DNA from 2 places in the Pseudoalteromonas sp. MEBiC 03485 genome. Region 2 is predicted to be linked to the other one. Evidence: riboswitches for the same ligand, from Rfam matches in the RefSeq annotation. Region 2 holds a riboswitch; the other holds the start of a gene.
The links. A riboswitch is a leader RNA that binds a small molecule or an ion and turns the genes downstream of it on or off. The one in region 2 is predicted to bind cobalamin.
Positions count from the first base shown of each region.

Region 1: it holds a riboswitch for cobalamin, as region 2 does, so the genes downstream of both, EVU92_RS00150 (ABC transporter ATP-binding protein) here and EVU92_RS07430 (TonB-dependent receptor) in region 2, are expected to answer to the same signal.

Region 1 covers NZ_SGBT01000001.1:28,907-33,332, forward strand. The annotation lists gene cobT (nicotinate-nucleotide--dimethylbenzimidazole phosphoribosyltransferase) at 1-674, opposite strand, end outside; gene EVU92_RS21705 (iron ABC transporter permease) at 678-1,694, opposite strand; gene EVU92_RS00150 (ABC transporter ATP-binding protein) at 1,660-2,490, opposite strand; cobalamin riboswitch at 2,571-2,709, opposite strand; gene EVU92_RS00155 (histidine phosphatase family protein) at 2,722-3,339, opposite strand; gene EVU92_RS00160 (FKBP-type peptidyl-prolyl cis-trans isomerase) at 3,409-3,837, opposite strand; rRNA gene rrf (5S ribosomal RNA) at 4,131-4,245, opposite strand; rRNA gene rrf (5S ribosomal RNA) at 4,304-4,418, opposite strand.
Region 2 covers NZ_SGBT01000001.1:1,603,712-1,608,137, reverse strand. The annotation lists gene EVU92_RS07440 (efflux RND transporter permease subunit) at 1-241, shown strand, start outside; gene msrA (peptide-methionine (S)-S-oxide reductase MsrA) at 326-859, shown strand; gene EVU92_RS07430 (TonB-dependent receptor) at 1,008-2,861, opposite strand; cobalamin riboswitch at 2,895-3,049, opposite strand; gene EVU92_RS07425 (hypothetical protein) at 3,225-3,464, opposite strand; gene EVU92_RS07420 (YajQ family cyclic di-GMP-binding protein) at 3,608-4,090, opposite strand; gene EVU92_RS07415 (VanZ family protein) at 4,248-4,426, shown strand, end outside.

The DNA of each region.
Region 1 (4,426 bases), 1.6 Mb from region 2:
TGAAGGGCTTGCTCGACAACCTTGATTTTTTTAGCAACAACCTCGTCACTCACGCCTGTGCCTTTACCAACACATTGACTGGCAGGTAACGACAACAAGGCAGCCATCAATGCCGCAGCACTTGTGGTATTGCCAATGCCCATCTCACCAAAGGCGATGGTATTGCAGCCTTGCTCATAGAGTGAATGAACTCGCTGCTTTGCTAATTCAACCCCTTTCTTAACTTGGCTAAGAGACATCGCCATTTCGGTATTTAAAGGTGCGGTGATTTCACCTAAACGCTGGTTATGCACACCTTTACCATGTGCAGTACTGAGGGTTCCGGCATCAACAATTTCGAGCTGCCAACCTAGCTGACGACAAAATACATTGATCGCTGCGCCTCCTGCTGCAAAGTTTGCCACCATTTGTGATGTAACGCAGCTAGGAGCAATTGACACCCCTTGGCTTGCAACACCATGGTCGCCAGCAAATACAACCAGAGTAGGGCTAGAAATAACCGGTTTGAAGGCTAGAAGCGCCTGCTCTCTATCGAGCTGCTTTGAGAAAATAAGCGTTAATTGTTTAGCACAGCTTTCAAGCTGACCTAACGCACCAAGCGGCTTCGTTTTAAGGTCTATTTTTTGTTGAATAATAGCTGAAAACTGCTGGTTAATTGGCATGATATTAAACATTAACTACCTGCTCTGTTTACGAAAATACAGTAAGAATAAAAAAAACACGCTGCCGATAGCTGCTGTGATCACACCAACGGGTAATTCTTGATTATTCAATAAGGTTCGGCATAGCACATCAACCCACACCATAAAAATACCGCCGACTAGCGAAGTCATGATTAAGTTATGGCTGCTGCCTTGTGGCGAAAAGTAACGCACAATATGTGGGATCATCAGGCCAACAAAACCGACGCCACCACACATAGCAACAAGCACTGCAGTTATTAATGAACTTAGCAGTAGCATCATGATCCGAAAGCGCTGTACATGAATCCCCAAAGTCGCGGCACTTTCATCACCAAGTAGCATTGCATTAAGCTGACGGCGAAAAGCAATCATCAGTGCCATACAGGCAGTAATAACTATAAATGGCATCCAAAGAGTATCCCACTGCGCACGAGAAAAACTGCCCATGGTCCAAAATAAAATAGCTGTAATGGCTTGAGGATCACTAAAATAAAGTAGCAAACTAGTCATAGCACTAAATAAGAATGATAAAGCAACGCCGGCAAGTAACATGGCTTCAACTTGGCCAACATGGCGACGGCCTGCAATAGCAATGAGCAACAGCATAGAGAGTAAGCTTCCGGCAAATGCTGCAATTGACATACTAAAACCAAAACTCACGCCTGTTAGGGCTATAAAGCACACGACACCGAATGAAGCTCCCGAAGAAATTCCAAACAAATAAGGATCAGCAAGTGGGTTTCGGGTTACGGTCTGCAAAATTAATCCCGCAAGGGCAAGCCCAGATCCCGCTAAAAATGCCAGTACGGTTCTTGGCATGCGTAGCTGCCAAATAATACGCTGCACAAACTCATCGCTACCTTGGCTAAATAAGCCATCAAATACTTCACTCAGTGGTGTATTAGCAGCACCAAAGCTAAGAGCTAAAAAGCAACTAATAAGCCCAACTAGGATACAGACACTTAAACGTATTGCATCAGTCACGATGATACTCCTGAGTCTGATAACCATAGAAGTAAGTAATGTGTGGAATATACTTATCATTGTTTGATTGGGGATGAGCAGATACTGTTGCGCATACACCAAATACATCACTTAACAGCTGCTCTGTTAGTACCGCTTTTGGTTGTCCCTGACAAATCAAGCGACCTTCATCAATCACCAGTAATTCATCACATAAACTTGCTGCGAGATTTAAATCATGGAAAGAAGCAAGCACAGTCACATCGAGGGACTTTGCTAATTCCATTATTTGAATTTGGTATTTAACATCAAGGTGGCTAGTTGGTTCATCCATGATCAACAGCTTAGGCTGCTGTACGATAGAGCGTGCAATGAGCGCTCTTTGCTTTTCGCCACCAGAGAGAGAATCAAATGCTTGCTCACTATGATGCGACAAACCAACCTGCTTAATCGCTTGATATATTCGCTGCTTATCTTTGACAGAGGTACCGCTGAAAAGTCGTTTATGAGGGGTTAAGCCCAGACTCACAACATCAAATAATGACAAATTAAACTGCGATGGAGACTCTTGTAAAACCACCGCAACCTGCTTTGCATATTCATCAGCACTGATTTGCCAAATATCTTCACCGCTTAGCAGCACGGCTCCTTGCTGAGGTTTCAAGTAACGATAAAGACAGCGCAGCAGACTTGATTTACCAGCACCATTAGGGCCGAGTAAACCGATAAATTGCCCTGCTTTTAATTCAAGGCTAATTGATTTAAGTATGGTTTTATTCGCAGTACCCCAACTTAAATCAGAAACTGATATTAATGGCGCAGCGCTAAGGCTATTTTGTTGCAAGTTTATTCTCTCTTGGCGAGTAACAGCAACGCACAAGAAAGCACTGGTAAGTACCAGAAAATGATGTGAGTTGACCCGCTCGATGATTAATTGTTAGTGCTAAGTATCTGGCTAACCATTATTTAGATGGATTACAGTTGCGGGAACAGCTGGAGAATTGCACTCCATTCCATAGCATATGAGTATTATGGCGGGCTAAGTAAATAATTCAATGAATATCGCTCTAGATGGCTAAAAAACAATTTTTGGCCAAGCCTGTCCTTGTTCATCAATATATACATCGAGTGTTATAAGCCCAGCATATGGGAGATGGAAAACATTTAAATGTGTAGCTGATTGTTTAGGCATTTGACAAACAATAGCTAGAATTTGTTTGATCACACCAGCGTGGCTAATTACTAGTGACTGAGTATGTTTAGATTCACACAATGATTCTAAAAACGTTTGCCACCATGTATCTACTCGAGTATAAAAATCAGCCATAGCTTCACCATTCGGTACTTTTACTTGCCAAGGATGCTGCCAAAAATCACCGATATGAGGTTTACTTGTTTGCTGCCAAAGCTGCTGGTAGTCTTGGCCATCCCAATCACCAAAATTGAACTCTTTCAGAGCGTTATAATACCGAACGTTCAATCTGTGTTGATTTGCTAAATAGTCAGCATGAACTGAGCAACGCTTCAGCGGTGAGCTATATATGGCATTTAAATTTTTGAGTTCAGCTGAGGCTTGGCGCATTTGTCTATAGCCTTGTTCAGATAAATCAACATCGACTTGCCCAGAAAGAATTCCAGGCGTAGCTATTTCGCCATGGCGAAGAAAGTAAACTCGTGAAGCAAATGCGTCCATAATGTTCCTCAGTAACCAATAGTGAACGTTAACGCGTTTTAATTACTCTGTCGAGTTATGCTAAGGAAGTCATGCTAAACGCATTAATCGAACGTCAAAATGAAGCACTGCATTTGCGCCAATCTTGCCACCGTTACCTTTTTTACCCCAGGCAAGCTCTGGAGGGATCACAAATTCATAACGAGAACCAATATTCATTAGCAACAAGCCTTCTTTTAACCCTTCGATTGCTTCAGATAATGCAAACACCTCTGGCATACCCGCTTTGTAACTGTCGGCAATCACAGTGCCATCAGCAAGCATAATGCGCTGATTAATGACTACTGTGTCGAACTCTGTAATTCGCTCCCCTTCAAGCTCATCAATCACTTTATACATTAAACCCGACGAACATAGATGTGTATCAGGATGAGATGAGAACTTAGCAATAAATGCTTCACTATTTTTACGATTTAAACCTGAAGAGCCTTTCGACTTGGTTGTTTTCTTACGAGACACATCAAACCTTAATTGTATTACAAATTTAAAACGCTTTATCGCATAACAAAGTCAGTGAAGCAAGGACAAGTATCGTCTGTAGCGAGTTAGCGAGAGTAAAGTTACAAGCTAGAAAGGGGAAAGATACGAGTTAGAAAAGGGAAAGTTTGAGTGTCTGGCGTAGGTTGGGTAGAGCTCAGCGAAACCCGATACAGAGCTTTCAGCCGTCAGCGATCATTCAGCTGACGTCTGAAAGCTGACAGCTAAAACGCAAAAAAGCCCGACTCTTTCGAATCGGGCTTTCTTTAATAGGATCCTGGCAATGTCCTACTTTCACATGGCAAATGCCACACTATCATCGGCGCTGTTTCGTTTCACTACTGAGTTCGGCATGGGGTCAGGTGGGTCCAAAACGCTATTGTCACCAAGAAAATTCTTTTCAATTTTCTTATTATTTTAAATTTTAAGTCTTACGACTGAATTTGGAGCCTGGCAATGTCCTACTTTCACATGGCAAATGCCACACTATCATCGGCGCTGTTTCGTTTCACTACTGAGTTCGGCATGGGGTCAGGTGGGTCCAAAACGCTATTGTCACCAAGCAAATTTG
Region 2 (4,426 bases):
CATGACCTCACTGACCACTGTAATGAGCTCGGTACCGCTAGTACTTGCAAGTGGCCCAGGTGCAGAAAGCCGTATGGTAATTGGTGTGGTGGTATTTACTGGTGTTATTGTTGCAACCTTACTTACCTTATTCGTAGTACCTGCAGCATACAGTGCGCTAGCCAGAAATACCCAGTCGCCTGAGTACTTACAAAGCAAGTTAGAACAACAGGCAAAAGATAAGCCGTTAGAAGAAATTTAAACGAGTTTAAGATGTTACAAAACGCCGTCTTTACGGCGTTTTGTTTTTTCAGCTATAGTCAGCAAAAAGGTAAGGAAGTTAAATATGGATAACAACATACAAATAGCTACTTTTGGCGGCGGCTGCTTTTGGTGTATTGATGCAGCATTTAGACGTGTGAAAGGAGTACTTAATGTCAGCTCTGGCTATGCTGGCGGCGAGATTGAAAACCCTAGTTATCAGCAAATTTGTACTGGCTTAACAGGTCATGCCGAGGTTGTTCAGCTTGATTTCGACAGCAGTGTTGTGAGCTATAACACCCTACTTGAAATGTTCTTCACTTTACATGATGCCACACAGTTAAACCGTCAAGGTAATGATGTCGGCACGCAGTATCGCAGTGTGATTTATTATCATGATGAACAACAAAAAACTGAGTCACAAGCCATGATTGATGCTTTACAAAAGCAAATTCGTGAACCCATTGTGACTGAACTCAGCCCTCTATCAAACTTTTATCCTGCAGAGCAGTACCACCAAGACTATTACAATGAAAACCCGAATCAAGGTTATTGCAGCATACTTATTGCCCCAAAGCTTGCTAAGTTCGAGCAATATTTCGCTGATAAACTAAAATGAAAAAAGCCCGCTAAGTAGGTAGCGAGCTTTTAGACGCAGAACTAATAATGAAGCTGAGCTTGTTTTTTACTTATACAAATGACATGAATGGGCAAATTAATGTCAATTACTCGCTTTAAGCAAACAGCTCAGCTGGCCTTAATAACTATTAGAACTGATAACGGGCACCTACAAACAAGCGGCGCTCAGCCGTGTTGTAGTAGTAATATTCATCGTTGATGAAGTCACCATCTAAGTCAGTGCCATAAGCATCAACGGCGTTGTAATCTTTATCGAATAGGTTTTCTATTCGTAGTGACACAGTTAAGTTGTCAGTCGCTTGGTAGTGACCTACTAAATTCCATAATGTATATGAAGGTAAGTGCGTTAACTTACCATCACGATCTCCACGGTATTGCATATCGATACCGGCATCAAAATCACCCCATGCTTTGTGCAATGACCAATTCACACTGTGATTTGACACATAGGTTAGTGACTGACCTGTTTGTGTATCTTCCGCTGAAAGGTAGGTAAAGTTAAAGCTATGATCAAAGCCAAACACTTGGTTTTTAAAACTAAATTCAACACCTTCGTGGCGAGCTTCGTTTATATTGGTTGGGATCCATTGCCCTGATGCATTTGGTGCCCAAGCGATTTTATTGTCGATTTCGCTGCGGAAAATCGCAATATCAAGACTAATATCATTCACATTGAGTGATAAACCAAGCTCTTGGTTATCTGATGTTTCAGGGTTTAACTCTGGATTACCTGAGCCTGGGTAATATAGATCATTAAATGTTGGAGATTTAAAACCAGTACTTTGACTAACACGGAATGTGGCGATGTCATTTAAGTGATAGCCTACAGCTGCAGTGTATGTTGTTTCATCACCAAACTGCTGATCATCATCTTGGCGAACTGTCAGGTTAGCGAGTACTTGTTCGTCATCATAATATGCGCCAACAAACACAGCGAATACTTCACGGCTGTCTTTTAAGTATGTACCTGAGTTAGTGTTCACTTCATCTTTATACCAATTCAAACCGCCACTAAGAGTCAGTGCTTGATTGAAAAAGTATTGGCCATTGTAATCGATTTGCTCACGCTCAGTTTCAAACTTATCAACCACCGTTGCACCAGTGTAATCAATACGTGAGTCATCTGAACTATCACTTGATATGGCAATATCGATGGCATGGCTGTGTTTTTCGAAGGCTTTTTTCCAACTTAATGAAGCTTGGTAATTTTCGAACTCGCCTTTTTCTACGGTACTGTTTGCTGGGCTATAAGCACTGTCGTATTTGGCTTCGCCTTCTGAGTACTGTGCTTGAGCTAAAAATTCACCTAATTGCTCATTTTGATAACCTAGATTAAAGCCAAGGTTTTTGTTTTCGTAGCCGTCTTCATCTGGCGCTAGACCTTGAAGAACATCAAAACCATCTGTTTTTTCATAACCAGCATTAACAGCAACATCAACACCCGCAAACTGACCACCCGTCGCTACTTGGTACTCTTGATAAGAGTCTGAGCCAAAAGTCACGTCTAAGGTCGTGTTTTGTGCTTTACGCGTAATGATATTAATCACACCTGCTAGCGCATCAGAGCCATATACAGCAGCACGTGAGCCTTTAATTACTTCAACATGCTCAATACTGTTTAAAGGAATATTGCTAATACTTTTATAACCAAGTGTTGCAGAGCCTGTACGTACACCATCAATTAAAATAAGCGTATGACGAGAGCTTGCACCACGTAAAGAAACACCTGAGCTTTGCCCAAAACCACCATTAGCATTAATTTGAAAGCCTGCTTGAGTCGCCAGTAAGCTTGGTAAGTCACGCACATAGCTTGCTTCAATATCAGCACGGTCAATAACAGTGACACTGGCTAATACATCATTAATTGATTGTTCGAATTTATTGGCAGTAACTGTGATGTGCTCTATTGATTGCTCGTCAGCAGATACAGAAAAAGATAACGCAGCAGCAACCGCTACGCATAACGCAGATTTATTTAGCATGATATCCCCTAGCCTGTGCCCACCGCACACGCGAATAGTAAGTTAATTCAAGGCCGGTCTCCGGACTCTGTACATGCATGGCATATACATTACCGTTGCGGGGGCAGTGTTGGCATTGTTTTCTCCCTGAAAACGCACCGACTTCCCGATTATCTTGCGACTATTTCACCCTTTGAAATATAACGTATCTGAAGATACAGCAAGCACCTCGAAAATAGGCCGTTATTGTGATGATTTTGGGGAAGAAAGTCAATGGACGGCTATACTTCTAAAGCAAAGCTTTAAGCCTAAAGCTTCAAACTGTAAGTGGAGTCAGATCAAAAAAGCCAATCAGCATGGTGATTGGCTTTTATAAAACAATGATTACCAGAAGTACTCGTGAGGTTTTGAATTTCCTAACGGAAAAACAATTCCTTCTGGGTCAGCACCATTCAGCACAAGCTTGCAAAGAGCTTTATTTAAGCGTCTTCTTGGCTTGGTCATCGTCATTTTCACCCACCAACTTGGTGTTTGTTGGTAAAAATAAGTACTGTGTGGGCCTGTGTATTTTCTGTTTATTTTACCGTGTTTATTACGGTCAATTGTTTTGTTCTTTACTGACATAAATATCCTCTAGCTGAAAATAGCTAGAAGATATCTTTTTCTCTGTAACCTAATATTCGTCTCAAAATACGCTCCTTGTAAAGTTCAGAAACTTGCAGGTTTATAGCTTAAAACCTACAGCTCAAAGCTATAAACACAGAGTATTAATCGCGGAAGTTTTTGAACTGGAATGGTTGACCTAAATCAGCAGTACGAACAACTTGCATTGCTTCTTGTAAATCATCACGTTTTTTACCTGTTACACGTAATTCTTCACCTTGAATAGCGGCTTGTACTTTGATTTTTGAGTCCTTGATTAATTTAACGATTTTCTTCGCTACGTCTTTTTCAATACCTTGCTTAAGCGCAACGTCACGCATTACGTATTTACCACTACGCGACTCATCTCTTAATTCTAAGCTAGATACATCTAAGCCACGCTTTGAAATTTTCGCAGCAAGAATGTCAAAAAGTTGCATAACTTGTTGTGGTGCTTCTGCTTTTAACTTGATTACTTTATCACTTAGTTCGATTGATGCATCAACACCACGAAAATCAAAACGCGTCTCTAGTTCACGCTTTGCATTATCTACTGCATTCTGCGCTTCGTTCATTTCTACTTCAGAAACAATATCAAATGAAGGCATGGGGTTCTCCTAACATAGTCTTTTTTAAATTCATTTATGGTTGGCAATTATAACGCTTATTTGTCGATTCTTTCTATTTTTATCCGATTTGTTCAGGTGCGATGCAAAAATTGTTTGATATACTGACCATTCAATTTCGGCATTTTTAGGGTTTATTGTGACAAGGCGTGTTTACCAAGTTATCTTTTTAGCCAGCATTATTGGCTTTACAATTTTATTTGCCAAAGAAATTAAAGGGGTGAGCAACCTCTTTCCACACGTAGATAAAGTGGCGCATTTTGGTATTTTCTTTGTACTGGCTATGGTGATGGACAAAGCCTTTAAATTGCCTCTTTT